DNA from 4 places in the Streptomyces sp. B8-7 genome. Region 1 is predicted to be linked to each of the others. Evidence: riboswitches for the same ligand, from Rfam matches in the RefSeq annotation. Region 1 holds a riboswitch; each other region holds the start of a gene.
The links. Region 1 has a riboswitch for cobalamin ahead of AC5K6T_RS26145 (ribonucleoside-diphosphate reductase subunit alpha). Riboswitches for the same ligand answer to the same signal wherever they lie in the genome.
Positions count from the first base shown of each region.

Region 1 (7,487 bases):
AGCACCCCGTAGTCGGCGTCGAAGAGCCACTTGAACACGGTGGTCGCGACGATGACGGGCATGCCCCAGCTGGCCACGAGCGCGATGTTGATCAGTGTCTTCACCCAGCCGGAGACCCGCTGGAGCAGCAGGGCGATCAGCATGCCGATCACCATGGTGAAGACCACCGCGCCGCCGGCGAAGATCACCGTGCGCAGGACGACGGTCCAGAACTCGCTGTCGCCGAGCACCTTGGAGAAGTTCTCGAGGCCCGCCGACTCGGCCGGCTCAAAGCCCCACAGCTGGGGCTGCCCGAACTTCTGGAAGGACAGGGTGACCAGCCGGACCAGTGGATAGCCCATGACCAGGGCCAGGATCAGCAGACAGGGCGCGAGCAGCAGCCATGCGGTGGCGGCCGGGCCGTACGTCCGTTTGGCGCGGGGCCGGGCCGCGGGGGCCGGCGGGGGTGCCTGCCGCGGCGGCGGCACCTTGGCAGGGGTGGTCGTGTCGGCACTCATCGCGCGCTCCTCGGCGGGTCCCTCAGGTCGTACGTCGTACGGAAAGAAGGCGGGGCTCCGCCCCGTGAACGGAGCCCCGCCTCAGGTCACTTGGTGTTGATGACCTTGTCGATCTCGGCGTCCGCCTCCTTGGCGGCGTCCTCGACCGACTTCTTGCCGGTGCCGATGCTCTGCAGCATGTTCTGCAGGACCTGGGCCTTCTCGACCTGGCCCCAGCCGGGGGCCATCGGGACGAACCAGTTGGACTCGGCCGCGGTGGCCGGGACGGCCGTCGCCGGGTCGTCCTTGAGGGTGGCGAGGTCGGTCTTGTTGTTGGGCAGGTTGCCCTTCTCCATCAGACCCTTCTGGCCGGAGGCGCCCGCGAAGGCGTTGATCCACTCGGCGGCGACCTCCTGCGCGTCCGACTTCACCGGGACGGCGAGGTCGGAGCCGCCCAGGAACACCGGGAGGTTGCTGCCGGACGGACCCGGCATCACGAAGTTCTCCAGGTTGTCCTTGAGCTTGCCGGTCTTGTCGTTCTCCGGGGCGGCGGCGGTCGCGCCCTCCCAGGCCGCGCCGAAGATCATGCCGGACTTGCCCTGGCCGTACACGATGTAGCGGTCGGACTCGTCCTTGGTCTTGTCACCGTGCATGTAGGAGTCGACGACGTTCTTGAACTCCTTCAGGCCCTTGACCGACTCGGGCGAGGAGAGGCCGGCCTTCCACTGGCCGCCCTCCTCCTCGGCGATGGAGCCGCCCGCGTCGTAGACGAAGGACATGGCCGCGTACCAGTCGCGGGAGGGCTGGTACCAGGCGCTGAACTTGTCGCCCTGCTTCTTCTGGACCTTGTCCAGGGCGGCGGTCAGCTCCTCGTAGGTGGTCGGCGCGGACTTCACGCCGGCCTCGGCGAAGACGTCCTTGCGGTAGTTGCCGACGCGGCCGCCCGCGTAGTACGGCACACCGTAGGTCTTGCCCTCGTACGTCACCGAGGCCTTCAGGCCGTCCAGCCACGCGTCGGAGTTGTCGAACTTCGACGGGTCGACGGGCGCGAAGGCACCCTTGACCATGTACGAGAGCATCTCCGTGTTGCCCATCTCGACCACGTCCGGAGCCTTGTCCGTGGCGAGTACGGCGTCGAGCTTGGCGTTCTTGTCCGGCCAGCCGTAGTACTCGTGCTTGATCTTGATGCCCGGGTGCTTCTCGGTGACCGCGTCGTCCGCGGCCTTCACCAGCTCGGGCCAGTTGTTCTGGGCGTCGACGGTGAGCCAGACGGTCAGCTCCTTGACGTCGGCCGCCTTCTTGTCGCCGCCGCTGCTCTTGTCGTCGCCGTCCCCGCACGCCGCGACCGAGAACATCATGCCCGCGATACCGATCGCGGCAACCAGCTTGCGCTTCACGCCACCCTCCTCAGGGATGCCACAAACCCCCCTCGTCCCCGCGGTGAGGCGTCAACGCCGTGCGAACCGTCCGTGGGGCCGGGACCTGGACCAATGGTGTAGACCAGTACCGGGAGCTTGGCCCAGACCAATAGGGCTGTCAAGGGTGTTCAAGCGGGCCGCCGGGGTCCGTGATGGGACCGAGATATGCAGGGACCTTTCATTGCGCAAGCGACCAAACGGACGGACCACTGCGACTGGACCACTGCATCTTGACAGAGCTTTGGACTAGACCAACAAGGGTCCCGGGGGTATACAGGGGAGATCACGGAGCGTGCGGAAGGGCCCCGTACAGGGCGCCCGCGCGCGAAGCCGTGCCACGATGTGAGCCGCGGCCGATGGGGTGTCGGCCGAATCGGCACCGGGAGCCGGGAAGGCGGAGCATGAGCACCGACGTCAGCAGTGCGGAGAACGAGGGCGGGGCAAGTGTCCGTACCGCGCGCGTGCCCAAGTACTACCGCCTCAAGAAGCACCTGCTCGACATGACCGAGACCCTGCCGCCCGGCACACCCGTGCCGCCCGAGCGGACACTGGCGGCCGAGTTCGACACCTCCCGCACCACGGTGCGCCAGGCCCTGCAGGAGCTGGTCGTCGAGGGCCGCCTGGAGCGCATCCAGGGCAAGGGCACCTTCGTCGCCAAGCCGAAGGTCTCCCAGGCGCTGCAGCTGACCTCCTACACCGAGGACATGCGCGCCCAGGGCCTGGAGCCGACCTCCCAGCTGCTGGACATCGGCTACATCACCGCCGACGACCGCCTGGCCGACCTGCTCGACATCACCGCCGGCGGGCGCGTCCTGCGCATCGAGCGGCTGCGCATGGCCAACGGCGAGCCGATGGCCATCGAGACCACCCACCTGTCGGCCAAGCGCTTCCCCGCGCTGCGCCGCTCGCTGGTGAAGTACACGTCCCTGTACACGGCGCTCGCCGAGGTCTACGACGTGCACCTCGCCGAGGCCGAGGAGACCATCGAGACCTCCCTGGCCACCCCCCGGGAGGCCGGCCTGCTCGGCACCGACGTGGGCCTGCCGATGCTGATGCTCTCCCGGCACTCCGTCGACCGCGAGGGCAAGCCGGTGGAGTGGGTGCGCTCGGTCTACCGCGGCGACCGCTACAAGTTCGTCGCCCGGCTCAAGCGGCCCGCCGAGTAGCCCCGGACACCGCGGCCCCGGCGCACCGCACGTGCCGGGCCGTGCGGTGCGCCGGGCGCGGCCCGGCACGTGCGGCCCCCACCGCGCAAGCGCGGCCTCGCGGGCCCGCCGGGAGGCCCCGGCGCACCCGCGCCGAGCACCCGCGCCGAGCGGCCGGGACGCGCGGCCCGCCGGGCAGAAGAGGCCTACTCCGCGGCAAAGGTGACAAACCCGCAGCCGACATGCTGACAAGGGGTTACGCGGCCGCGACACCGTGTCCTAGATTGCCTGCGCACTGCACCAGGTGATCTTTGAGGGGACGGAGTCGCCAGATGTCGCAAGCCCCGCAAGTGAGGCGGGAACCGGTGGTGACACCCGTACGGGTCGTCATCGGTCTCTGCCTGTTCGCACCGTTCGCGGCGATGCTGTGGGTCGCCTCCTACACCAGGCTCGAACCGTCGCTCGGCGGCATCCCGTTCTTCTACTGGTACCAGATGGCATGGGTCGTCGTCTCCACCGCGCTGACCGCGCTCGCGTACCGGCTCTGGCGGCGGGAGCAGCGTGCCCGCGCCGCCCGCACGGGAGGTGAGCGCTGATGAAGACCGGTGTCAACGTTGTCGCGCTCACCGTCTTCGTGCTGTTCTTCCTGGCCGTCACGGTCATGGGCTTCCTGGCCGCGCGCTGGCGCAAGGCCGAGAACGAGCACAGCCTCGACGAGTGGGGTCTGGGCGGCCGGTCGTTCGGAACCTGGGTCACCTGGTTCCTGCTCGGTGGCGACCTCTACACCGCGTACACCTTCGTCGCGGTCCCGGCCGCGGTCTACGCGGCGGGCGCGGCCGGCTTCTTCGCCGTGCCGTACACGATCCTCGTCTACCCGCTGATCTTCACCTTCCTGCCCCGTCTGTGGTCGGTCTCCCACCGGCACGGCTATGTGACGACCTCGGACTTCGTGCGCGGCCGGTTCGGCTCCAAGGGCCTGTCACTGGCGGTCGCGGTCACCGGGCTGCTGGCGACGATGCCGTACATCGCGCTCCAGCTCGTCGGCATCCAGGCCGTGCTCGACGTGATGGGCGTGGGCGGCGGCGAGAACACCAGCTGGTTCGTCAAGGACCTGCCGCTGCTGATCGCCTTCGGCGTGCTCGCGGCGTACACCTACTCCTCCGGCCTGCGCGCCCCCGCTCTGATCGCGTTCGTCAAGGACACCCTGATCTATCTGGTCATCGGGGTCGCGATCATCTACATCCCGATCAAGCTGGGCGGCTTCGACGACATCTTCGCCAAGGCGAACGAGAAGTTCACCACGGCCGGCGCGGGCGGGCTGGTCCCGGCCGAGGCGGGCCAGTGGACCTACGCCACGCTGGCGCTGGGCTCGGCGCTGGCGCTGTTCATGTACCCGCACTCCGTCACCGCGACGCTCTCCTCGCGCAGCCGCGAGGTCATCCGCCGCAACACCACGATCCTGCCGCTGTACTCGCTGATGCTGGGCCTGCTCGCCCTGCTGGGCTTCATGGCGATCGCGGCCGGCGTCACGGTGGACAACGGACAGCTGGCCATCCCGCAGCTGTTCGAGAACATGTTCCCGGACTGGTTCGCGGGGGTGGCGTTCGCGGCGATCGGCATCGGCGCGCTGGTGCCCGCGGCCATCATGTCCATCGCCGCGGCGAACCTCTTCACCCGCAACGTGTACAAGGACTTCATCCGCCCGGACGCCACGCCCAAGCAGGAGACCCAGGTCTCCAAGGTGGTGTCGCTGCTGGTGAAGGTCGGCGCCCTGGTGTTCGTGCTGACCATGGACAAGACGGTCGCCATCAACTTCCAGCTGCTCGGCGGCATCTGGATCCTGCAGACCTTCCCGGCCCTGGTCGGCGGCCTGTTCACGCGCTGGTTCCACCGCTGGGCGCTGCTGGGCGGCTGGGCGGCCGGCATGGTCTACGGCACGGTCGCCGCGTACGGCGTGGCCTCCCCCACGCAGAAGCACTTCGGCGGCTCGGCCGAGGAGATCCCGGGCATCGGTGAGATCGGCTACATCGGCCTCACGGCCTTCGTCCTCAACGCCGTGGTGACGGTGGTCCTGACCGTCGTCCTGAAGGCGGCGAAGGCCCCGGAGGGCGTCGACGAGACGCGGCCGGAGGACTACACCGCGGACGCGGGCGACCCGGGCGTACGCACCGAACTCCCCGTGACCCGCTGACCCCCGCACCCCGCCCCCGGGCACGCGGGGAACCGCACACCCAGGCACCCGGGGAACCACGCCCCAGGGACGCGGGGAACCACGCACCACACCCACACGCCCACACCCCCACACCGCCTCACCCATCCCGCCCCAACCCCCAAGGCGCCCGCGGAACCACGCCCCCAGGGGCGCGGGGAACCGCGCGAGAACCACCGCACACCCGCACCACACCGCGCACCCCGCACCCCGCACCCCACCACCAAGGGGCGCGGGGAACCGCGCGAGAACCACGACACACCCCGCACCACGCCGGCAAGAGACGCGGGGAACCGCGCAGGACCCGCCCCACAGCGCGGTCCCGGCACGGTCCCGCCCGGCCACGGGCACCCGCAGCGGGCCGCCCTCCGCACCCCGGAGGGCGGCCCGCTGCCGTGCCGTTGCACGGAGTTGACGCTCTGAAGTCACACGGCGACACAACATATGGTGGCGTCACCGGAACCCGGCACTAGATGTATGCTCATCCTCGCTGTCGCCGCAGGGGAATCCGGTGCGAATCCGGAACTGTCCCGCAACGGTGTACTTGTGTGTTTCCACACAGCGAGCAGTCCGAAGACCTGCCGACAGCGCGTGCCCGGCCGCCCCGGCCGGACCGCCCTGACGTCCGGGCCTCGTGGAGTGGGCCGGTGGACGCGACGCCCCGTGCGCTCGTGTGCTGCCCCCTGCCCTCCGCCAGGCCCTCCGTGCCGAGCGAGGGAGAGCTCCCAGTGACCATCGCGCCAGCAGACCCGGCCTCAGCCGTCCGGACCGACGAGGACGCCCCCGGAACAGCCTTGCTGCGGACCCTCACCGAGCTGACCGCGGACCTCCCCGACGCCGACCCCGGCCGGGTCGCCGCCGCCGCGCTGCGCGGCCGTTCGGCCCAGGCCGACGAGGCGGAGCTGCGCGAGCTGGCCACCGAGGCCGCCGCCGGGCTCATCTCCGAGGACCCCGCCTACTCCCGGCTGGCCGCCCGGCTGCTGACCCTCTCCATCCGCGCGGAGGCCGCTTCCCAGGGCGTCACCCGCTTCACCGGGTCCGTCGCCGTCGGGCACCGCGAGGGCCTCATCGCCGACCGCACCGCGGAGTTCGCGCGGCTGCACGGCGCCCGGCTGGACGCCCTGGTCGACACCGGCGCCGACGACCGCTTCGGCTACTTCGGCCTGCGCACCCTGCACTCCCGCTACCTGCTCCGGCACCCGATCACCCGGCGGGTCGTCGAGACGCCCCAGCACTTCCTGCTGCGGGTGGCGTGCGGTCTCGCCGAGGACGACACACCCCGCTCGGTCGACGAGGTCGCCGCGCTCTACCGGCTGATGAGCCGTCTGGACTACCTGCCGTCCTCGCCCACCCTGTTCAACTCCGGCACGCGGCACCCGCAGATGTCGTCCTGCTACCTGCTCGACTCCCCCCTCGACGAGCTGGACTCCATCTACGACCGCTACCACCAGGTCGCCCGCCTCTCCAAGCACGCCGGCGGCATCGGGCTGTCGTACTCCCGGATCCGCAGCCGCGGTTCGCTGATCCGCGGGACCAACGGGCACTCCAACGGCATCGTGCCGTTCCTGAAGACCCTGGACGCCTCGGTCGCCGCCGTGAACCAGGGCGGCCGCCGCAAGGGTGCCGCCGCGGTCTACCTGGAGACCTGGCACTCCGACATCGAGGAGTTCCTGGAGCTGCGCGACAACACGGGCGAGGACGCCCGCCGTACGCACAACCTGAACCTCGCGCACTGGATCCCCGACGAGTTCATGCGGCGGGTGAACGCCGACCAGGACTGGTCGCTGTTCTCCCCCGCCGACGTGCCCGAACTGGTCGACCTGTGGGGCGAGGAGTTCGACGCCGCCTACCGGCGCGCCGAGGCGGCCGGCCTGGCCCGCAGGACGATCCCGGCCCGCGAGCTGTACGGCCGGATGATGCGCACCCTGGCGCAGACCGGCAACGGCTGGATGACCTTCAAGGACGCCGCCAACCGCACCGCGAACCAGACGGCCGAGCCCGGCCACACGGTCCACTCCTCCAACCTCTGCACGGAGATCCTGGAGGTCACCGACGACGGCGAGACCGCGGTCTGCAACCTGGGCTCGGTGAACCTCGGCGCGTTCGTCCGGGACGGCGGCATCGACTGGGAGCGCCTCGACAGCACCGTCCGCACGGCCGTCACCTTCCTCGACCGGGTCGTCGACATCAACTTCTACCCGACCGAGCAGGCGGGCCGTTCCAACGCCCGCTGGCGCCC
Region 1 is NZ_JBYRRL010000005.1:440,492-447,978, reverse strand. Features, by position in the region: gene AC5K6T_RS26170 (carbohydrate ABC transporter permease) at 1-497, opposite strand, end outside; gene AC5K6T_RS26165 (extracellular solute-binding protein) at 584-1,873, opposite strand; gene AC5K6T_RS26160 (GntR family transcriptional regulator) at 2,296-3,060, shown strand; gene AC5K6T_RS26155 (DUF3311 domain-containing protein) at 3,372-3,635, shown strand; gene mctP (monocarboxylate uptake permease MctP) at 3,635-5,230, shown strand; cobalamin riboswitch at 5,726-5,848, shown strand; gene AC5K6T_RS26145 (ribonucleoside-diphosphate reductase subunit alpha) at 5,977-7,487, shown strand, end outside.

Region 2 (7,487 bases), on a different contig from region 1:
AGCCGGCGGCCGGACACCCGCGCCGGGCCCAGCAGCACGGCCAGGGCGGTGACCAGGACGAGGGCGGCGCCCGGCCAGGGCGGCAGGGAGACCGCCAGCACGGTCAGCCCCAGCCCCAGCACCGCCTTGTCCACGGGGTGGCGGCGGCGCCAGCGGCTGCCGTGCGCCGCCGCGTCGATGGGCAGCACGCGGACTCAGCCCCGTCCGGAGGCGGCCCGGCCGTCCGCGGCGGGCTCCGCAGCCGGGGACGGGACGGCCGCGTCCGTCCGGTGGGCCGTGCCCGCCGCGCCGGCCGTGTCCGACGGGTGGGCCGCGCCGGCCGTGTCCGACGGATGGTCGCCTCCGGCTGCCGCGGCCCGCCGCTCGCCCTGCCTCCGGCCGCGACGCAGCCCGAAGTAGTAGGCGAGGACACCCGCGCCGAGCGCCGCCTGGAGCGAGAACAGCGCCGACTCGATCTCCCCGGACGGCGGTTCGTACAGCGGGGTGAACCACGGCTCGTAGTCCGGTTCCAGCTCCGTGATCGCGGTCTCCGCCTCGCCGTCGGCGCCCGTGAACGGCTCCTCCTTGTGGTCGCCGAGACCGAGCGCCAGCGGCAGGACGGCGAGCGCCGCGACCAGCGCCAGCAGCAGCAGGTTGATCCTCGTGGCGCGCTTCACCGGGCCACCGCCTCGGGCTTGGGGGCGGCCGCCAGCACGCCGAGCCGGGTCAGTTCGCTCCTGCTGGACTGGGCGAGGAGCCGCATCACCAGCACCGTGAGCAGGCCCTCGCTCACCGCGAGCGGGATCTGCGTCACGGCGAAGATGGAGCCGAACTTCCCCAGCGCGCCCAGGAATCCGCTGCTCGGGTCGGGGAAGGCGAGCGCGAGCTGCACACTGGTCACGCAGTACGTGGCCAGGTCGGCGAGGAACGCTCCGAGGAACACGGCGACCATCAGCGGCGCGTCGTAGCGGCGCAGCAGCCGGTAGGCGGCGTAGCCGACCCAGGGGCCGGCGACGGCCATGGAGAACACGTTGGCGCCGAGGGTGGTGAGTCCGCCGTGCGCCAGCAGCAGGGCCTGGAACAGCAGGGTGATGGTGCCCAGCACGGCCATGATGGGCGGCCGGAACAGGATGGCGCCCAGCCCGGTTCCGGTGGGGTGGGAGCAGCTTCCGGTGACGGAGGGGAGTTTGAGCGCGGACAGGACGAAGGTGAAGGCCCCCGACGCACCGAGGAGCAGTGTGCTGTCGGGATGCTCCCTGACCTCCCGGGTCAGGGAGCGGACTCCGTGGACGACGAACGGCGCGGACGCGACGCCCCAGGCGATCGCGTGCGCCGGAGGCAGAAATCCCTCGGCTATGTGCATGCTTGAGCGAACCCTCTCCAGCACCTCGTGGATGGTTGACGCGCCCTGGCCGGTCTCCTGGCTGACGGGTGACACCGCCCGGTCTCCGCCTTCCCGGGTCCTTGAGGGACCCAGTGGCTGCCCTTGCGGGCCGGAGCCGGACTTCCCGATCACAGTGGCGAGGGCCGCACCGGTTCCACACCGGATTTCCCGTTCACCAAGGCGTGGCGACCCTAGTCCGCGGTGGTAGGCGGTGACAAGCGGGCTCGTCCTCCGAGACGGAGGACTGGGGGGCGCTCGAACCGTGCGGGGGCCGCATGCGTGCCGGTGCGCGCCCCGACGCCACCCTTCCCGCGCCCCCGTCCGGGCTGCTCGTCGGGCCGGGTGTGCCGGTGCGGCCGGTCGCCGGGTACAGGGGGTCCGCACAGAGAACCGGGTGCAGGGGGTCCGCACAGGCAAAAGGGCGGGCCCGGGACGGTGGGCCCGGGACGGTGGGCCCGGGACGGTGGGCCCGGGACGGCGGGCCCGGGACGGCGGGCCCGGGACGGCGGGCCCGGGACGGTGGGCGCGGGGCCGGGCCGGCGGGCGTGTGCCGTGCGGGCCGGCACCGTCCGCCGCGGGTGGTCCCGGTACGTCCCGGGTGACAGGGGGCCGGTGCGCCGGCCCGCCGCTCAGGACACCGCGCCCAGCCGTCCGCCGGGTCCGCGGTCCGGACCGTGCCCCTGCCTCGCCGCCGCGTCCTGAGCCCGCCCCTCCGGGACGTTCCTCGCCCACAGCGACCGGACGTGCCCGAGGTGGCGGCCGATGCAGGCCTCCGCGCCCTCGGCGTCCCCGGCGATCATCAGGTCGAGCAGTTCGAGGTGCTCCTCGGCCGACGGGATCAGCCGGTCGCGCTCGTCCAGCGCGGTCAGACCGTACAGCCGGGACCGCTTGCGCAGGTCGCCGACCGTCTCGACGAGCCGGTCGTTGCCGGCCAGCGCCAGCAGGGACAGGTGGAAGCGCCGGTCGGCCTCCAGATAGCCGATGAGGTCGTGGGCCCGGGCGGCGGCCACGATCTCCTGGGCGACCGGCCGCAGCGCCTCCAGTTCCTCCCGGGGCGCGCCGCGGGTGATCCGGCCGACGGTCGGGACCTCGATCAGCATGCGGATCTCGCTGTACTGGTCGAGGTCGCGCTCGTCGACCTCGGTCACCCGGAAGCCCTTGTTGCGGACCGGCTCGACGAGGCCCTCCCGGGCCAGGTCGAGCATGGCCTCGCGCACGGGTGTCGCGGAGATGCCGAAGTCCTCCGCGAGGCCGGGAGCCGAGTACACCTCGCCCGGCTCGAGTTCGCCCGAGATCAGTGCGGCACGCAGCGCGTGGGCGACCTGGTCGCGCAGCCGCTCGCGCGCGGTGACGAGGGTGCGCTGCTTGAGGTGGCCCATGGTCTTCCCTTCGTGCCGCTGCGGAGCACCAGAGTACAATGTCACGTTGTTTCCTTCGGCGCCGCAGGGAAGTTGCCGCATCCGCGCACCGCGTTCACGGCCGGTCGCCGTTCAGCGCGCGCGGGGGCGCGGGCTCACAGCAGGAACCCCGCGGGGAACGGGTCGTCCGGGTCGAGGAAGTACTGGGCGGTGCCCGTGATCCAGGCCCGGCCGGTGACCCGGGGCACCACCGCCGGCACTCCGCCGACCTCGGTCTCCGCCAGCAGCCGGCCGGTGAACTCGGTGCCGATGAACGATTCGTTGACGAAGTCCTGGTGCAGGCCGAGCTCCTTGCGGGCGTGGAGCTGCGCCATCCGCGCCGAGGTGCCGGTGCCGCACGGTGAGCGGTCGAACCAGCCCGGGTGGATGGCCATCGCGTGCCGCGAGCGGTGGGCGTCGGAGCCGGGGGCGATGAGGTACACGTGCTTCAGCCCGGAGATCTCCGGCTGCTCGGGGTGCACCGGCCGGTCGGGCGAGGCGTTCACCGCGTCCATGACCGCCAGCCCTGCGGCGAGCAGCTCGTCCTTGCGGTCCCGGTCGAACGGCAGTCCCAGGGCGTCGAGTTCGACGAAGGCGTAGAAGTTGCCGCCGTAGGCCAGGTCGTAGACGACCGTGCCGAGGCCGGGTACGTCCACGGTGCGGTCGAGCGCGGCGCAGAAGGACGGCACATTGGTCAGGGTGACCCGCTTGGCCGCGCCGTCCGCCACCGTCACGTCGGCCACGACCAGCCCCGCCGGGGTGTCGAGGCGGACGGTGGTGACCGGCTCGGTCACCGGCACCATGCCGGTCTCCACCAGGACGGTGGCGACGCCGATGGTGCCGTGGCCGCACATCGGCAGCAGCCCGGAGACCTCGACGAACAGCACCCCGTGGTCGGCGTCGGGGCGGGTGGGCGGCTGGAGGATCGCGCCGCTCATCGCGGCGTGGCCGCGCGGCTCGTACATCAGCAGGGTGCGGAGGTGGTCCAGGTGCTCGGCGAAGTGGCGGCGCCGCTCGGCCATGGTGGCCCCGGGCACGACTCCGACGCCGCCGGTGACGACCCGGGTGGGCATGCCCTCGGTGTGCGAGTCCACGGCGTGCAGGACGCGACGAGTGCGCACGGACGTCCCTTTCGTTAGGTGTTCCTGTCGTGTGCGGTGGCGGGTACCGGCCGTCCGGAGCGGCCGCCCGGGACGACGGTCCGGGACGACGGTCCGGGGCCGTCGTGCCCAGCGGCCTTGCGGGGCGGCCTTGCGGAGCGGCCTTGCGGAGCGGTCTGCGGGCGGCCGCCCGCCCGGGTGGGCCGGGCCGCCGGTCAGCGGTGCCCGTCGGCGACGGCCTTCTCGGTGGCGGCGCGGATCTCGGCCTCCTGCGCGCCGCTCAGTGCCGCACGCGGGGGACGGCAGGGCCCGCCGCGCACCCCCACCACGTCCATGGACAGCTTGATGGCCTGCACGAACTCGGTGCGGGAGTCCCAGCGCAGCAGCGGGTGCAGGGCCCGGTACAGCGGCAGCGCGGTGGCGAGGTCGCGGGCGACGGCCGCGTCGTACAGCTGGGCGCAGGCCTCGGGGAACGCGTTGGGATAGCCGGCGATCCAGCCGACCGCGCCGGCCACGGCCAGCTCCAGCAGCACGTCGTCCGCGCCGGCCAGCAGGTCCAGTTCGGGGGCGAGTTCGGCGATCCGGTAGGCCCGGCGCACATCGCCGGAGAACTCCTTCACGGCCGCGATGCCGGTCTCGGTGTGCAGCCGGGCCAGCAGCTCGGGTGTGAGGTCGACCTTGGTGTCGACCGGGTTGTTGTAGGCGACCACGGGCAGCCCGGCGCGGGCGACCTCGGCGTAGTGGGCGAGGACCGCGCGCTCGTCGGCCCGGTAGGCGTTCGGCGGGAGCAGCAGCACGCTGCCGCAGCCCGCCTCGGCGGCCTGCTCCGCCCAGCGCAGCGCCTCCGCGCTGCCGTACGCGGAGACACCGGGCATCACCCGGGCCCCGTCGCCCGCCGCCTCCACGGCCGTACGGACCACCCGGGCGCGCTCGCTGGCGGTGAGGGTCTGGTACTCGCCGAGCGAGCCGTTGGGCACGACGCCGTCGCAGCCGCTCGCGAGCAGCCGGCGCACGTGCCCGGCGTAGGCGTCGTGGTCGACGGACAGGTCGTCGCGCAGCGGCAGTGCCGTGGCGACCATGATCCCGCGCCAGGGCCGGTCGGGGTGCCAGGAGCCGGTGGTGCTCATCGGGGAAGCCCTTCTGTGATGGGAGGGGTCTGCTCGTCCGGGCCGGCCGTCTCGGCGAGCGCGGCGAGCGGTACCGGGACCGCCAGCGGGCGGCGCTCCGGTGCGGTGGGTGGCGGGCCGCTCTGCGCGGCGGGTGCGGTCGGCGTGGGGCCGGGGCCCGGGTGGCGGCCGGGCGGGACGGATGCCGGGGTGCGGCCGGGTGTCCGAGCCGTGCCGGGCCAGGGTGCGGCGGCCAGGCAGGTCACCGCCGCGCCGCACATCCGGCCCTGGCACCAGCCCATGCCCGCACGGGTCAGCAGTTTGACCGTGCGGGCGTCGGTGGCGCCGTACGCCGTCACGGCCTCGCGGATCCGGCCGGCGCTGACCTCCTCGCAGCGGCAGACGTCCGTCGTGTCGTCGAGCCACGCGGTCCAGCCGGGGCCCGGCGCGTGGACGCGGGCCATCAGTGCGGCGAAGGCGCGCAGCCGGGCGCGGCCACGCCGCAGCCGCCGCAGCCGGGCCGCGGGCGGGGTGCGCCCGGCCAGCCGGGCGGCCACCGCGTGTCCGGCGACCTCGCCCTCCAGCAGGGCCAGTCGGACCCCGCCCACGCCGCCCGTCTCGCCGGCCGCGAACAGGCCGGGGACACTGGTGCGCTGGAGGTCGTCGAGGACCAGGGCGTGGGTGCCGTCCGGGGCGCGCCGGACGGCGCAGCCCAGCGCGGTCGCCAGGTCGATGTGCGGGACCAGGCCGTGGCCCACGGCGAGCGCGTCGCAGTCGATGCGCCGCGTCCGGCCGGCCGGACGCCAGTCACGGTCGAGCCGGGACACCGTGACGGCCTCCACCCGGTCGGTACCGTGCACCTCGGTGACCGCGCTGCGCGGGTGCACCGCCACCCGGTGGCGGAGCAGGGCGGTGCCGTGCACCGCGGCCTCGGCCAGTTTGCCGGGCAGTGCGGCGAGGACGTCCGGGCGGCGGGCGTAGGCGAGGTAGCCGCCGGCCTCCACCAGGGCCGGGACCCGGGCGCCGGCCGCGGCGAGTGAGGCGGCCACCGCGAGCAGCAGCGGGCCGCTGCCGGCGACGACGATCCGCCGGCCCGGCAGCACGAGGCCCGACTTGAGCATGGCCTGTGCCCCGCCGGCCCCGACGACACCGGGCAGGGTCCAGCCGGGGAAGGGAAGTTGGCGCTCGTGGGCGCCGGTGGCGAGGAGCACGGCGCGGGCGTGCACGGTGGCCGGATGCTCGCCCTCCTCGCCCGTGACCGCGTGCACCGCGAACGGGGCCCCCTCCCGCGCCGGGCGGGCCACCGTCCAGACGTGGTGTCCGGGCAGATGGGTGACCCCGCTGCCGGCGAGGCGGTCGCGGAGCCGGGCGTACGAGGCCCAGCCGTGGTGGAGGGCCTCGGGGCGGGCGGCGCCGAGGCCGGGGGAGGGGTGGCGGTAGTACTGGCCCCCGGTCTGCTCGGCCGTGTCCAGCAGGCCGACGGTCAGCCCGAGTCCGGCCGCGGTGACCGCCGCGGCCAGGCCCGCGGGGCCCGCGCCGATCACCGCCAGGTCGTAGCACTCGGGCTCAGACGGCGAGGTCGGCACGGCCGTGTCCTTCCTGGCTGGTGACGGTGTCGCCGGGGCGGGCCGGGGTGAGGCAGGCGCGGCGGTTGGCGCGGCCGTTGACCGTCACCAGGCAGTCGAAGCAGTGCCCGATGCCGCAGAACGCGCCGCGCGGACGGCCCTCGCGCCGGGTGGTCCGCCAGGCGAGCACCCCGGCCGCCCACAGCACGGCGGCCACGGACCGGCCGGGCAGCGCGGTGAGGGGGCGGCCGTCGAAGGTGATCTCGAACGCGGCGTCGGGTGACGCGCCGACGCGTTCGGCCGGGCTGCGGTCGCGCCTCATGGTGCGGCTCCTCTCGGAGGGTTCGGCTCTCGGTTCGGCTCTCGGTCCGGCGGGGTGGGGTTCCGGCCGGTCCGTCCGGACGGCACGGTGGGACCCTTCGGAGGGGCGGACCGGCGGATCGGCCGGCTGGTCGGGCCGGCGGGGCCGGTCGGTCCGTCGGCCGGTCCGGTCCGGCGCAGGGGGCTGCCGGTGGACCGGGGTGGTCGGTCCGGCCGGTCTCATGCGAACCGCTCCGGACCGAACGCACTGATGTCCAGCGGGAGTTGCCCTCCGGTGGCCAGTGCGGCGATCACCTGTCCGGTGGCCGGGGCCAGGCCGATGCCCGCTCCCTCGTGGCCGCAGGCGTGCAGCAGGCCGGGCCGCCGCGGGTCGGTGCCGATGGCGGGCAGATGGTCGGGGAGGTAGGGGCGGAACCCGGCGTAGGTGCGGATGGCGCGTACCGTGCCGAGCACCGGGAACAGCCGTACCGCCTGGGCGGCGAGGCGGGTGAGGGCCGGTACGGACGGGGTGCGGTCGAAGCCGACCCGCTCCCGGCTGGCGCCGATCAGCACCGGACCGGACGGGGTGCCCTCGACGACGGCGGAGGTCTGCAGCGCCGCCGAGTCGCTCGCCACGTCCGCGACGTAGTCCGCCG
Region 2 is NZ_JBYRRL010000003.1:526,046-533,532, reverse strand. Features, by position in the region: gene cbiQ (cobalt ECF transporter T component CbiQ) at 1-188, opposite strand, end outside; gene AC5K6T_RS17510 (energy-coupling factor ABC transporter substrate-binding protein) at 195-656, opposite strand; gene AC5K6T_RS17505 (energy-coupling factor ABC transporter permease) at 653-1,342, opposite strand; cobalamin riboswitch at 1,373-1,558, opposite strand; gene AC5K6T_RS17500 (GntR family transcriptional regulator) at 1,993-2,742, opposite strand; gene AC5K6T_RS17495 (proline racemase family protein) at 2,877-3,881, opposite strand; gene AC5K6T_RS17490 (dihydrodipicolinate synthase family protein) at 4,076-4,987, opposite strand; gene AC5K6T_RS17485 (FAD/NAD(P)-dependent oxidoreductase) at 4,984-6,552, opposite strand; gene AC5K6T_RS17480 ((2Fe-2S)-binding protein) at 6,533-6,853, opposite strand; gene AC5K6T_RS17475 (NAD(P)/FAD-dependent oxidoreductase) at 7,072-7,487, opposite strand, start outside.
Region 2: another riboswitch for cobalamin. It lies ahead of AC5K6T_RS17505 (energy-coupling factor ABC transporter permease); the one in region 1 lies ahead of AC5K6T_RS26145 (ribonucleoside-diphosphate reductase subunit alpha).

Region 3 (7,487 bases), on a different contig from region 1:
CCAGCGGACCGGAGCGTTCGAGGGGGCCGCCCTCACGCCGTCGGCTCGGGCTCACACCGTCCGGCCGCCCTCACGCCATCGGCTCGGGCTCACACCCTCCGGCCGCCCTCACGCCATCGGCTCAGGCTCACACCCTCCGGCCGCCCTCACGCCATCGGCTCAGGCTCACACCCTCCGGCCGTCCTCACGCCGTCGGCTCGGGCTCACACCGTCGGGTCGGGCCGGGGTCCGGTCCGCCGCGGCGGCATGAGGACGCTCCGACGGCTCCCGGGCCGGCCGGCCCGGCCGGGTCCCGGCGGAGCGGCCCGGGCAGTCGGCCGGGCCCGGCAGGCCACGCGCGTCCGGCGGACCTGGCGGGCCCCGCCCCGGAGGTGGCCCGCTGCCCGTCGCCCGCCGGCGTCAGGCCCCCGGCCCCGACCCCCGGGACCTCGGGCCCCGCTCTCCTGGCCCCGTGACCCCGGCTCCAGGCGCCCGAGCCCCGTGACCTCCGGCCCCGCTCTCCTGCCCCCGTGACCCGGCTCCCGGCTCCCGGCTCCCGGCTCCCGGCTCCCGGCTCAGTTTCCCTGCCGGCCGTATCCCTTCAGGCGCCGGCCCGCCTCGGTGAGCTGCTCGCGGGTCAGCAGGGCCGGTGTCAGGCCGGGGACGGAGGACGCCGTGAGCCAGACGCGGCACATCCATTCGAGCTGGGCCGTGCGGTCGTAGGCCTGGTCGAGGGTGGTGCCGTGGGCCAGGGTGCCGTGGTTCCGCAGCAGGCAGGCCGTGCGGTCGGCCAGGGCCCGGAGGGCGTGCGCGGCCAGTTCCTCGGAGCCGTAGGGCGCGTAGGGGGCCACCCGGACCGGGCCGCCCAGTGCCGCGGCCATGTAGTGCACGAGAGGGAGTTCGGGAACGAGGGTGGACACCGCGGTGGCGTGCACGGCGTGCGTGTGGACGATCGCGCGGGCGTCCGTGGCGCGGTACACGGCCAGGTGCAGGGGCAGTTCGCTGGTGGGTACCAGCTCCCCCAGCAGCTGTCTGCCGTCCGGGTCCGTCGCCGTGATGTCGTCCGGGCCGAGCCGGTCGTAGGGGACGCCCGACGGCGTGACGAGCACGGTGTCCCCGACCCGTACGGAGACGTTGCCGGAGGTGCCGACGACGAGACCGTCGGTGACGGTGCGCCGGGCCGTGGCGACGAGGTCAGCCCAGGCCGCGGCCTCGCCGGGAAGCACCGCGCGGCGCCGTGCCCCCGCCCCGGCCGGCCCGCCCGCCGCGCCCGCCCCACCGGCCTCCGTCCCGGGCTCCGCCGGCCGCCCGGCCCCTTCGGCCGCCGACCGCCCGGCCGCGGGCTCCGCCGGCCGCCCGGACCGCCCCGAGGGCCCGGCGCCCGCCGCTCCGGCGGCGTCCCCGGCAGCACCGGTGGCCGCCGGCGCCGCGCTCCGCCCGGCGGCCCGCTCCCCCGGCCCGGTCCCGGCCGCCGCCCCGGCCGCCGCCCCGGCCGCCGCCCCGCCGGCCGGGCCTCCGGCCCCCGCCGTCCCCCCGGGCACGCCTGTCTCGGCGCCCGGCGCGTTCCCGTGTTCGCGACGCTGCTCAGCCATGCCGCGATCCTTTCAGGCGTCCGGCGTGCAGGGGTGCCGGACCACGGCCGGACGGGAGGGTGACGAGGATCTCCTCCGCGATGGGCGGGGCCGACGGAGGGGCCGCGCTGAGGCCGTCCGAGGCCTGATGGAGCCTCGGTGGGGCGGAGCGCAGGCGCGGGACCCGGCCTGTGGAGCCGCACACCCCGCCACGGACACTCTGGAGACCTGCTGAGTTCACCTTTCGTTCACCTGGGTTACGTACGTTCAACCGGCCAATGACCTTCGAACGATTGCCTGGGTAAATGGAAAACCTCTCACTGATCCTCGCGATTGTGGTGATCACCGCACTCGCGTTCGATTTCACGAACGGTTTTCATGACACCGCCAACGCGATGGCCACGACCATCTCGACCGGTGCGCTCAAGCCCAAGGTCGCGGTGGCCATGTCCGCCGTCCTCAACCTTGTGGGTGCTTTCCTCTCCGTGGAGGTCGCGAACACGATCTCCAAGGGCCTGGTCGACGAATCGGGCATCCGTCCGGAGGTCATCTTCGCCGCCCTGGTCGGGGCGATCCTCTGGAACCTGGTGACCTGGCTGGTCGGTCTGCCCTCGTCGTCCTCGCACGCCCTGATGGGCGGTCTGATCGGCGCCACCATCGCCTCGGCGGGCGCCGGCGCGGTGCACGGCGACGTGCTGGTCACCAAGGTGCTGATCCCGGCGATCGCGGCCCCGCTGGTCGCGGGCGTCGCCGCGCTGTTCGCCACCCGGCTGACCTACGTCCTCGGCAGGAAGGCCTCCGGAAAGGCCGAGGCGAAGGGCTACCGCGCCGGGCAGATCGCCTCCGCCGGCCTGGTCTCGCTCGCCCACGGCACCAACGACGCCCAGAAGACGATGGGCATCATCACCCTGGCCCTGATCGCCGGCGGCTCCCTCGCCCCCGACTCCGACCCGCCGATGTGGGTCATCCTCTCCGCGGGCCTGGCGATCGCGCTCGGCACCTACCTCGGTGGCTGGCGCATCATCCGCACCATGGGCAAGGGCCTGACCGACCTCCAGCCGCAGCAGGGCTTCGCCGCCCAGACCAGCGCCGCGACGGTCATCCTCGCCTCCTCCCACCTCGGCTTCTCGCTCTCCACGACCCACTCGGTGTCCGGCTCCGTGATGGGCGCCGGCCTCGGCCGCAAGGGCGGCGTGGTCCGCTGGTCCACCGCGACCCGCATGTTCGTCGCCTGGGGCCTGACCCTGCCGGCCGCCGCGCTGGTCGCCGCGCTCGCCGAGTGGATCACCGGCCTCGGCGACTGGGGCACCGCGGTCGTGGCGGTCTTCCTGGTCGCCTCCAGCGCCGCCATCTGGAAGCTGTCCCGCCGCGAGGTCGTCAACCACGCGAACGTCAACCACCCGCACGGCGACGCCACCGAGGAGCCGTCCGGCGTGGTCACCAGCGCCATCGCCGCCGTGATCCCGCCGCCCACGGCCGCCGCGGCCGAGGAGGCCGCCGCCGTGGCGGCCTCGGTGCCCGCACCCGCGGGCCCCTCGGACCCGGCCGCCTCCGGCGCCACCGCCTGAACCCACACCCCTCCGGTACGCCCGACCGCACCGGTCCGCAGGAGCACACCGGTACGAAGGACCACACCGGTCCGCAGGACCACACACCGGTACGAAGGAACACGAAGGAAACAGCAGCATGAAGATCGACTGGGCGGCCCTCGGCTCCGTGTTCGGCGTCAGCCTCGTGGCCACCGTGGCTCTCGTGGGCCTGTTCACGCTCGGCGTCGTCGGCCTCTCCCACCGGGAACGGGCCCAGGAGCGGGGCGGTTCCGCCGCCCTCGCCGCCACCGGCGCCTACACCTGCTTCGCGGCCTGCGCGGCCGCGGTCGGCTACGGCATCTACCTGATCATGGCCTGACCGGCAGCACACCTCGCGCAGCGGCGGCGGGGCCGGGACCACGGTGTCCCGGCCCCGCCGCCTCGTGCTGCCCGCCCCGGGCCGCGCCACGGCCACGAGGACGGGGCCCACCCGGCCCGTGCGCTCCCGTCCCAGGTCAGCAGCCAGTTGACGGCCGTTCGGCGGTCGTGGTCAACTTCCTGGGCCAACTACGGCGGCAACGGAGGAAGCCGGTGTGAATCCGGCGCGGTCCCGCCACTGTCACCGGGGTAGACAACCCCGGGAGCCAGGAACTCCCGCCGCCGGTCTCGTCGAACCAGGGCGTGGACACCCTGAGTGAGGACACATCGCCATGCTCGGCTGCCGAACACGGCCCACCACCCCTGCTCCGCCCGCCCTCCCGGCCGGCTGAGCCGCGATGCGTGCCGCCCGCATCCACGCGTACGGCGCCGCCCTCGGCCTTCTCGGCGACCTCCTGCTCGGCGATCCGCGCCGCGGCCACCCGGTCGCCGCGTTCGGCCGTGCCGCGGCCGTCACGGAGCGGCTGCTGTGGCGTGACCACCGCGGCTGGGGCGCCCTGCACACCGCGCTGTGCGTGGGCGGCACGGCCGCCCTCGGGGCCGCGGCCGCGCGCGCCGTACACCGCTCCCCCGCCGCCTCCGTCGCGCTGACCGGCGCCGCCACCTGGGCCGTCGTCGGCGGCACCTCGCTGGCCCGGGAGGCCCGCGCCGTCGGCCGGTCGCTCGACCGGGGCGACCTCGGCGCCGCGCGCGCCCGGCTGCCCCACCTGTGCGGCCGCGACCCGCAGGCGCTCGACGCCGACGGGATCGCCCGCGCCGTGGTGGAGTCCGTCGCCGAGAACACCTCCGACGCGGTCGTCGGCGCACTGGTGTGGGGCGCGGTCGCCGGAGTGCCCGGTCTGCTCGGCTTCCGCGCCGTCAACACCCTGGACGCGATGGTGGGCCACCGCTCGCCGCGCCACCTGCGCCACGGCTGGGCCGCCGCCCGCCTGGACGACCTCGCGGGCTGGCCCGGCGCGCGGCTGACCGCCGCGCTCGCCGCGGCCGCCGGACCCGACCCGCGCGGCGCGGTCCGCGCCTGGCGGGCCGACGCCGGCCGGCACCCCAGCCCCAACGCCGGCCCCGTGGAGGCCTCCTTCGCGGGCGCCCTCGGCGTGCGGCTCGGCGGCACCCTGGCCTACGGCGGACGCACCGAGCACCGGCCCGTCCTCAACGCGGCGGCAGGCCGGGCCGTCGCCGCCGCCGACATCGACCGGGCGGTACGGCTCTCCCGCCGGGTCGGCTGGCTCGCGCTCGGCGTCACCGTCGCCGCGCGCCTGATCGTGGAGAGGCGGAAGAAGTGAGCGGAGGCCTCCTCGTCGCGGGCACCACCTCCGACGCGGGCAAGAGCGTCGTCACGGCCGGCATCTGCCGCTGGCTGGCGCGCCAGGGCGTGAAAGTGGCGCCGTTCAAGGGGCAGAACATGTCCCTCAACTCGTTCGTGACCCGCGAGGGCGCGGAGATCGGCCGCGCCCAGGCCATGCAGGCGCAGGCCTGCCGGATCGAACCGACCGCGCTGATGAACCCGGTGCTGCTCAAGCCCGGCGGCGAGCGGAGCAGCCAGGTGGTGCTGCTGGGCAGGCCCGTGGGCGAGCTCAGCGCACGCGGCTACCACGGCGGCCGGCAGCAGCAGCTGCTCGGCACCGTGCTGGACTGCCTGGCCGAACTGCGGGGCAGGTATGACGCGGTGATCTGCGAGGGGGCGGGCAGTCCGGCCGAGATCAACCTGCGCCGGACCGACATCGTGAACATGGGGATCGCGCGCGGCGCGAACCTGCCCGTGCTCGTCGTCGGCGACATCGACCGCGGCGGCGTGTTCGCGTCGTTCTTCGGCACGCTCGCCCTGCTCTCGGCCGAGGACCAGGCGCTGGTCGCCGGGTTCCTGGTCAACAAGTTCCGCGGGGACGTGTCCCTGCTGGAGCCCGGCCTGGACCTGCTGCACGGCCTCACCGGGCGCCGCACGCTCGGCGTGCTGCCGTACCGGCACGGGCTGGGCATCGACGAGGAGGACGGGCTGCGGGTGTCGCTGCGCGGGGCGGTCCGTGAGGCGCCGGTTGCCGCGCCTCACGGTGAGGACGTGCTGCGGGTCGCCGTCTGCGCCGTCCCGCTGATGTCGAACTTCACGGACGTGGACGCGCTGGCCGCCGAACCGGGCGTGCTGGTGCGGTTCGCGGACCGGCCCGAGGAACTGGCCGACGCCGACCTCGTGGTCGTGCCCGGCACCCGCGGGACCGTCCGCGCCCTGGAGTGGCTGCGCGAGCGGGGGCTGGCCGAGGAGCTCGCCCTGCGGGCCGCGGCCGGCCGGCCCGTCCTCGGCATCTGCGGCGGCTTCCAGGTCCTCGGCGAGGAGATCGACGACGAGGTCGAGTCGCGGGCCGGCCGGGTGCCGGGCCTCGGGCTGCTCCCGGTGCGGGTGCGGTTCGCCCGTGAGAAGACCCTCGCCCGCCCCGCCGGAGAGGCCTTCGGCGAACCCGTCGAGGGCTACGAGATCCACCACGGCGTCGCCTCCGTCGAGGGCGGCGAGCCGTTCCTGGACGGCTGCCGGTCCGGCCGCACGTGGGGCACCCACTGGCACGGCTCGCTGGAGTCGGACGGCTTCCGGCGGGCCTTCCTGCGCGAGGTCGCCGCCGCCGCGGGCCGCCGCTTCGTGCCCGCCCCCGGCACCTCGTTCGCCGCGCTGCGCGAGGAGCAGCTCGACCGGCTCGGCGACCTGATCGAACACCACGCGGACACGGACGCGCTGTGGCGGCTCATCGAGTCCGGCGCGCCGCACGGACTGCCTTTCCTTCCCCCGGGAGCGCCCGCATGAGCACAGTGTTGTTGTTGTCCAGCGCCGACACGGACCTGCTGGCCGCCCGCGCCTCCGGCGCGCCCTACCGGATCGGCAACCCGGCCCGGGTGGACGTCGCGCAGGAGCTGCCGGGGCTGGTCGAGGGCGCGCGGATCGCCGTCGTACGGCTGCTCGGCGGCAAGCGGGCCTGGGAGGAGGGGCTCGCCGTGCTGAAGGCGTCGGGCGTCCCCACCGTGCTCCTGGGCGGCGAGGCCGTGCCGGACGCGGAGTTGATGGCCGAGTCGAGCGTACCGGCCGGGGTGGTCGCCGAGGCGCTGAAGTACCTGGTCGAGGGCGGACCGGCGAACCTGGCGGAGCTGGCCCGCTTCCTGTCCGACACCGTGCTGCTGACCGGTGAGGGCTTCGCCGCGCCGCGGCGGATGCCCGAGTACGGGGTGCACGGGACGCGCCCGCACACCGAGGGCCGCCCGACCGTGGGCGTGCTCTTCTACCGCGCCCACGAGCTGAGCGGCAACACCGCGTTCGTGGACACCCTGTGCGACGCGATCGAGGCGCGCGGCGCCAACGCCCTGCCCGTGTACTGCGGTTCGCTGCGCGGGGCGGACCCGGAGCTGTACGGGATCCTGGCCGGCGCCGACGCCCTGGTCGCCACCGTCCTCGCCGCGGGCGGCACACACGCCTCGCAGGCCTCCGCGGGCGGCGACGAGGAGGCCTGGGACGTCGGCGCGCTCGCCGACCTGGACGTGCCGGTGCTGCAGGGGCTCTGCCTGACCTCCTCGCGCGCCGCGTGGGAGGCGTCGGACGCCGCGCTCTCCCCGATGGACGCGGCGATGCAGGTGGCCATCCCGGAGTTCGACGGGCGTCTGATCACGGTGCCGTTCTCCTTCAAGGAGCCGGGTCCGGACGAGGTCCCGGTGTACGTCGCCGACCCGGAGCGCGCCGGACGCGTGGCCGGGATCGCCGTACGGCACGCGCGGCTGCGGCACAAGCCGAACGCCGAGAAGAAGCTCGCGCTGGTGTTCACCGCGTACCCGACCAAGCACGCGCGGGTCGGCAACGCGGTCGGCCTGGACACGCCGGCGTCGGCGGTGCGCGTGCTGGACGCCCTGAAGGACGCCGGGTACGGCGTGACCGGGTACCCCTCCGGCGGCGACGAGCTGATCCACCGGCTCATCGAGGCCGGCGGCCACGACGTGGAGT
Region 3 is NZ_JBYRRL010000001.1:1,638,303-1,645,789, reverse strand. Features, by position in the region: gene AC5K6T_RS06845 (class II aldolase/adducin family protein) at 555-1,205, opposite strand; gene AC5K6T_RS06840 (inorganic phosphate transporter) at 1,856-3,118, shown strand; gene AC5K6T_RS06835 (hypothetical protein) at 3,237-3,458, shown strand; cobalamin riboswitch at 3,604-3,755, shown strand; gene AC5K6T_RS06830 (cobalamin biosynthesis protein) at 3,856-4,800, shown strand; gene AC5K6T_RS06825 (cobyric acid synthase) at 4,797-6,305, shown strand; gene cobN (cobaltochelatase subunit CobN) at 6,302-7,487, shown strand, end outside.
Region 3: another riboswitch for cobalamin. It lies ahead of AC5K6T_RS06830 (cobalamin biosynthesis protein); the one in region 1 lies ahead of AC5K6T_RS26145 (ribonucleoside-diphosphate reductase subunit alpha).

Region 4 (7,487 bases), on a different contig from region 1:
GCCGTGATCGTCACGACCGTGTCGCTGTCCTGGCGGTTCGGGATGCGCATCCTGCAGAAGGCCAACACCACCGAGGCGCACCGCTGGCGGGTGCGGGTGGCCGGCTGCGGCCTGACGCCGACGGCCCGGGACACCGGCCTGAAGTCGGGCGAGGTGCTCACCATCGCCACCGAGGACGCCGACCAGACCGCCGACATCGTCGAGGTGGTGCCGCTGCTGGTCAGTTCCCTGGTCGCGGTGGCCGTCGCGGCCGTCGCCCTGGGGCTCGCCGACCTCCGCCTCGGGCTGCTGGTGATCCTCGGCACGGTCGCCATCCTGTCGGTGCTGAGCGTGCTCTCCCGCCGGATCGGCACCAGCACCCGCGAGCAGCAGGCCCGGGTGGCGCGGGCGGGTGCCAAGGTCGTCGACCTGATCGGCGGGCTCCGCCCCCTGCACGGCTTCGGCGGCAACCACGCCGCGTTCCGCTCCTACCGCCGGGTCAGCGGCGAGGCCCGGCTCCAGGCGGTCACCGTCGCCCGGGTCAGCGGCGTCTACGCGGGCACCGCCCTGGCGCTCAACGCCGTACTCGCCGCCGCGGTCACCCTGACCGCCGGGTGGCTGGCCTTCGAGGGCCGGATCACGGTGGGGGAGCTCGTGATGGCGGTGGGGCTGGCGCAGTTCGTGATGGAGCCGCTCAAGCTGTTCTCGGAGATGCCCAAGTACGTGATGGTGGCGCGGGCCTCGGCGGAGCGGATGGCGCTGCTGCTCGACGCGCCGCCGGTCGCCTCCCCGGGCTCGCTGCGTCCGGTGCCCGGCGGCGACCTGGAGCTGGACGGCGTCCGCCACGGGGCGTTGCGCGGACTCAGCTTCCGGGTGAAGGCGGGAGAGTTCGTGGCTGTCGCCGCCTACCGGCCGCGCGCGGCGGCCGACCTGGCGGCCGTGCTGGCCCTGCGCGTGCCGCCGGAGGCGTACGAGGGCGTGGTGCGGCTCGGCGGGCATCCGCTCGCCGGCCTGTCCGTCACGGCGGTCCGGGAGCTGCTGCTGGTGAACCCCTACGACGGGGAGGTCTTCGCCGGAACGCTGCGCAGCAACATCGACCCGTCCGGCACCAGCCGGACGGTGTCCGAGGCCGTCGAGGCGTCCCTGCTGACCGACGTGGTGGCCCTGCACGCCGAAGGGCTGGACCACGCGGTGCGGGACCGGGGCGCCGACCTGTCCGGAGGGCAGCGCCAGCGGCTCTCCCTGGCCCGCGCGCTGGCCGCCGACGCCGACGTGCTCGTGCTGCACGACCCGACCACCGCCGTGGACGCGGTGACCGAGCAGCTCATCGCCCGCAACGTGGCCGAGCTGCGCCGGGGCCGCACCACCGTGGTGATCACCAGCAGCCCGGCCCTGTTGGACGCCGCCGACCGCGTCCTCGTCCTCGACGACGGCGTCGTCGCGGCCGAGGACACCCACCGCCGCCTGCTGGCCGCCGACGAGGGCTACGGCCGCGCGGTGGCCCGCTGAGCCGCCGCCCGCCGCCCGCCGCCCGCCGCCCGCCGCCCGCCGCCCGCCGCCCGCCGCACGGGGCCGCGGCGCCGCGGCCCCGTGCGGCGCCGTCCCTCCGGTGCGGCCGCCCGGGGCCGGGGCTGCCGCACCGGAGGCCGCCCCTGCGGGGCGGTGCCCGGCCGGCGTCACCCCAGCGCCCAGGCCACGTCCCGGAGCAGGGCGTGCCGCCAGCCCGCCCGGTCGTGGCCGGACGGGGACCGCGACACCCGCACCCGGGCCCCGGACCGCCGAAACAGCTCCTCCGCCAGCGCGCAGTGGGGCAGCATCCGCCTCTCGTGCTCGCCCACGTCGAAGGCGATCCGCAGGCCGGGCGGGGCGGGGCGCTCACGCAGCCGGGCGGCGACCGCCCCGCCGACCGGGCCGGCCAGGGGGTCCGGCCGGTCCGCCGCGTCCGCGGTCCACCACAGCGACGGCGACTGGCAGGCCACGCGGGACACCAGCCCGGGGAACTCCAGGGCCGCGTACAGGGCGCTCAGCCCGCCCAGGCTCTGCCCGGCGACCACGAGCCGGCCGGGGTCGGCGGGCACGCCGCACTCCGCGACCAGCGGCAGCAGTTCGCCGCGGACCGCCTCCCACAGCCCGGGCCGGCAGGCGAACTCCGCCGCCCGGTCCTTCGCCGGCAGGAACACCAGGGTGACCGGCGGCATCCGGCCGGCGGCGACGGCGGAGTCGAACGCGGACATCGCCGGGTGCAGATACAGCCAGTCGTCGCCGTCGAGCAGCAGGACCACAGGACCGCCGCCGCCCGCCGGATGGACGCGCACGGTGCGCCGGCCGAGCCCGCCGCCCGCCCACCGGATACGGGTCCGCGGCAGGGGCAGCACCTCGTCGGGGGCCACCGCGGGCCAGTCCGGCTGCTCCGGGGCGTCGGGGGTGGCGGCGACGGAGCGGTCGCCGCCCGCGCCGACGGGGTTGAGCGGATCGGCGTACGCCGCCCCGTCCACGAGAAACCGGTAGGTCACCCGGAGCCGGGCGGGCATGGACACCGTCGCGTACCAGCAGTCGGTGTCCCCCCAGCGGCGCAGCGGCACCGGCTCCGACCAGCTCTCGAAACCGACCCGCGCGGGGGACTGCCCGCGCCACAGGAACAGCGTCGTCCAGCTGTTGCTGTTGCTGTTGCTGTTGCTGTTGCTGTTGCTGTTGCCGTCGCTGTCGGTGTCGCCGCCGCCGCCGGTGTCGCCGCCGCCGCCGGCGACGTGGCCGTCGGAGGCCACCGGGACCGGTGACCGGGCCGCCGCCCAGAACGCGTCGGTGCCCGGAACGCCGGACAGCCCGAACCCGGCGAACACGTCCGCCGGTTCGGCCGCATGGCCCCGCATGAACGTCTCCTTGTCGCAACGGATCGGGAAAGCCCGCCTCTTCGATGAGGCGAGGCTAACCTAATCAAACGGCAGGCGGGAGTCGTCCGCAACGAACACCGACCCGTCCGACGAGGACGAGGGCCGCTTCCCGGTCCTCGCGTACGACGGTCCGGGCCGGCGGGCGGTACCGGGTACCGCCTGACGCCGCGCCCGCCGGGGCGGCGGCGCCGGACGGTACCCGGAGGGGGCCGGGGCGAAGCCGCCCCGGCCCCGGCGCGTCACGGACCGGGGTCAGGACGCGGGGAGTTCCCCGCGGACGGTGCGGGCCGCGGCGACCAGGCTCTCCAGCGAGGCCCGCGTCTCGGGCCAGGCGCGGGTCTTCAGACCGCAGTCCGGGTTGACCCAGAGCCGTTCGGCGGGGAGGGCCTTCAGCGCGGTGCGCAGCAGGCCGGCGATCTCCCCGGCGTCCGGCACGCGCGGCGAGTGGATGTCGTACACGCCGGGGCCCGCCTCACGCGGACAGCCGTGCGCGGCCAGCTCCCGGGCCACCTGCATGCGGGAGCGGGCGGCCTCCAGGCTGATCACGTCGGCGTCGAGGTCGTCGATGGCCTGCACGATGTCACCGAACTCGGCGTAGCACATGTGCGTGTGGATCTGCGTGCCGGGCCGCACCCCGGAGGTGGTGAGCCGGAACGCCTCGGTGGCCCAGGCCAGATAGCCGGGGCGGTCGGCGCCGCGCAGCGGCAGCGTCTCGCGCAGCGCGGGCTCGTCCACCTGGATGACGGACGTGCCGGCGGCCTCCAGGTCGCCCACCTCGTCGCGCAGGGCGAGCGCGACCTGCCGGGCGGTGTCGCCGAGCGGCTGGTCGTCCCGGACGAAGGACCAGGCGAGCATGGTGACGGGCCCGGTGAGCATGCCCTTGACCGGACGGCCGGTCAGGGACTGGGCGTAGGCGGTCCAGCGCACCGTCATCGGCCCGGGGCGGGAGACGTCGCCGGCCAGGATCGGCGGACGCACGTAGCGGGTGCCGTAGGACTGGACCCAGCCGTGCCGTGTGGCGAGGTATCCCGTCAGCCGCTCCGCGAAGTACTGGACCATGTCGTCGCGTTCGGGCTCGCCGTGCACCAGGACGTCCAGGCCGGTCCGCTCCTGGAAGGAGATCACCTCCCGGATCTCCGCCCTGATCCGCTCCTCGTAGCCGGCGCTGTCGATGCGGCCGGAGCGCAGGTCGGCGCGGGCGGTGCGCAGTTCGCCGGTCTGCGGGAACGAGCCGATGGTGGTGGTCGGCAGCAGGGGCAGGCCGAGGCGGGCGCGCTGCGCGGCGGCCCGCTCGCCGTACGGCTGCGGGCGGCGGGAGTCGGCCTCCGTGACGGCGGCGGCCCGGGCGCGTACGGCCGGGTCGTGTGTCACGGGGGAGTCCGCCCGGGAGGCCAGGTCGGCGCGGTTGGCGGCCAGTTCGGCGGCGATGGCGCCGGTGCCCCGGGCGAGGCCCCGGGCCAGGGTGACGATCTCGGCGGTCTTCTGCCGGGCGAAGGCCAGCCAGCGCAGGATCTGCGGTGCGACGTCCCGCTCGGCCGCCGTGTCGAGCGGCACGTGCAGCAGGGAGCAGGAGGCGGCGACGTCGACCCGGCCGGCCAGACCCAGCAGGGTGCCCAGCGTGGCGAGGGACCCCGCGAGGTCGTTGACCCAGACGTTGCGGCCGTCGACCACTCCGGCGACCAGACGCCTGCCGGGCAGCCCGCCGACGGCGGCGAGCGCGTCGAGGTTGGCGGCGGCGGCCCCGGTGAAGTCCAGCGCGAGACCGTCCACCGGCGCCCCGGCGAGCACCGACAGCGCGTCGCCCAGCCGGTCGAAGTACGAGGCGGCCAGCAGCTTCGGCCGGTCGGTGAGGGTGCCCAGGGTGCGGTAGGCCCGCCCGGCCGCGGCCAGTTCGGCAGGGGTGCGGTCCTGGACCAGGGCGGGTTCGTCGAGCTGCACCCACTCGGCGCCTGCGGCGCGCAGATCGGCGAGCACCTCGGCGTAGACGGGCAGCAGCCGGTCCAGCAGGGTCAGCGGGTCGAAGTCCGCGGGGGCGCCGGGGGCGGGCTTGGCGAGCAGGAGGTAGGTGACCGGGCCGACGAGCACCGGGCGGGCGGAGAGGCCCAGCGCAAGGGCCTCCGTCAGCTCGGCGACCTGCTTGCCGGAGTCGGCGGCGAACACCGTGTCCGGGCCCAGCTCCGGAACCAGGTAGTGGTAGTTGGTGTCGAACCACTTGGTCATCTCCAGGGGCGCCACCTCCTGGGTGCCGCGCGCCATGGCGAAGTAGCCGTCGAGGGCGTCGGCCTCGACGGCGGCACGGTGCCGCTCGGGGACGGCGCCGACCATGACGGTGGTGTCGAGGACGTGGTCGTAGAACGAGAAGTCGCCGGTCGGCACCTCGTCCAGGCCCGCCTCGTCGAGCTGCCGCCAGGTGGCCCGGCGCAGTTCGGCGGCGGTGGCGCGGAGCGCGTCGGCGGTGACGCGGCCCTTCCAGTAGCCCTCGACGGCCTTCTTCAGTTCCCGGTTCCGTCCCTGACGGGGGTAGCCGTGCACGGTGGCCCGTGCTGCCGCGGCTGCGGACTTCGCTGTCACGGAGATCTCCTTCGCGAGATGAATCCCTGAGATCCCGGAGACGGGACGAGAGCGCGAAGGGACGACGAACCGGGCGGACCCGGCTCCGCGCGGCGGGGCACGGTCGTCCGCCTGGTGTGTACGCCGACCCGCCCTCGAGGTCACCGGGATGTCCGCGCACGAGTGGTTCGCACGCGGGCAGTTGGCAGGTCTTCGGACTCGCGGGCCCGCCCTGACGTCGTCAGGGCACCTACTGGCCGTCGCTTCCCGGGCCCTTCCGGACCCAGTGCTCATGACGGCGGTCGTTCCCGCTCACCGCTGCGGGGCAGTCCCGGATTCCCACCGGGTTCCCTCTTGCGACGCTCCCGCCTGGCGGACGGGGCGAACCAGCTGCTGCGAGCAGCCTACGGCAGTGCGGCGGGGCCGAGAGCACGACGAGGGGCGGGAAGCGCGTGGGTGCGCTTCCCGCCCGTTCCCTGTGTCACCCCGCCGGGACCCTCACCCCGGCGGTGTGGCGGGCCCCTCAGCCCGCGTCCGGCCGGGTCCTCACCCTGGGACCCGGTCGTCGTGGTGGACCCCGCGCCCGGTGCGGCCGGGGGGTCCTGCATGCGCCGTCCGCCGGGGCGGCGGCGCGGGCGCGTGCGGCGGCTCGCCGGACCCGCGGTGGAGGGATGCGGTGGCGCCCGCGCCCCTCCGCCGGCCGCCGGCCGCGCCGCCGCGGTGGATCGCTGCGGTCACCCCGTGGACCCGGTCCGCCGGACCAGGTGGCGGGCGTAGGCGTCCGGCGTGAAGAACAGGGGCAGTTCCCCGGCCAGCGCCGTCCGCTCGAACAGGTCCCTGACCTCGGCGGCGGGGGCGTAGGGGTGCTCGGCGGTGAGCGCGGCGAGTTCGTCGTCGAGGAGCCGCAGCACCGTCTCGCGGTCGGTCACCCGGTGCCGCAGCCACTGCCAGATCTGCACGCGGGCGATCTCGGCGGTGGCCGCGTCCTCCATCAGGCCGTCGAGGACGACCGCGCCCTGCCCGTGCAGCCAGGCGGCGAAGTAGCGCAGTGCGACGGCGATGTTGGTGCGCACACCCTCCGGGGTCGGCGGGCCGCTGACCCGGCGCACGGACAGCAGGTCGGCCGGGGTGACCTCGACGTCGTCACGGGTGCGGTCGAGCTGGTGCGGGTGACGGCCGAGGACCCCGTCGAACACCTCGCGGCAGACCGGGACCAGGGCAGGGTCGGCGACCCAGGAGCCGTCGTAGCCGTCCTCGGCCTCCCGCTCCTTGTCCAGGCGGACCGCGGCGAGCAGCGCCTCGTCGGCGGCCGCGTCCCGGCCGGGCACCTGGGCGGCCATGGCCCCGATGGCGTGCGCCCCGCGCTTGTGGCAGGTGCGCACCAGCAGTTCGGTGTACGCCCGCATGAAGGGGGCGGTCATCGTCACCTTGGCCCGGTCGGGCAGCAGGAAGTCGGTGCGGTGGCCGAAGGTCTTGATCAGGCTGAACAGGTAGTCCCAGCGGCCGGCGTTGAGGCCGGCGCTGTGCTCGCGCAGCTCGTGGAGGATCTCCTCCATCTCGAACGCCGCGGTGATGGTCTCGATGAGCACGGTGGCCCGGACCGTGCCGCGGGGGATGCCGAGCAGTTCCTGCGCGAGCAGGAACACGTCGTTCCACAGGCGGGCCTCGTAGCGGTTCTCCAGCTTGGGGAGGTAGAAGTACGGGCCGCGTCCGGCATCGATCTGCCGCTGCGCGCAGTGGAAGAAGTACAGGCCGAAGTCGACGAGCGAGGCGGGCACGGGCCGGCCGTCCAGCTCCAGGTGCTCCTCGTCGAGGTGCCAGCCGCGGGGGCGGACCATGACGGTGGCGACCTGCTCGCCGAGGCGGTGCTCCTCGCCGTCGGGGCCGGTGAAGGCGAGACGGCGTTCGACCGCGTCGAGGAGGGTCAGCTGACCGCCGACGACGTTGTCCCACAGCGGGGCGGTCGCGTCCTCGAAGTCCGCCATCCACACCGAGGCGCCGGAGTTGAGCGCCTCGACGGCCGTCCTGCGGTCCGGCGGGCCGGTGATCTCCACGCGCCGGTCGGAC
Region 4 is NZ_JBYRRL010000002.1:140,445-147,931, forward strand. Features, by position in the region: gene AC5K6T_RS09580 (ABC transporter transmembrane domain-containing protein) at 1-1,488, shown strand, start outside; gene AC5K6T_RS09585 (alpha/beta hydrolase-fold protein) at 1,656-2,849, opposite strand; gene metE (5-methyltetrahydropteroyltriglutamate--homocysteine S-methyltransferase) at 3,123-5,441, opposite strand; cobalamin riboswitch at 5,608-5,826, opposite strand; gene aceB (malate synthase A) at 6,155-7,487, opposite strand, start outside.
Region 4: another riboswitch for cobalamin. It lies ahead of metE (5-methyltetrahydropteroyltriglutamate--homocysteine S-methyltransferase); the one in region 1 lies ahead of AC5K6T_RS26145 (ribonucleoside-diphosphate reductase subunit alpha).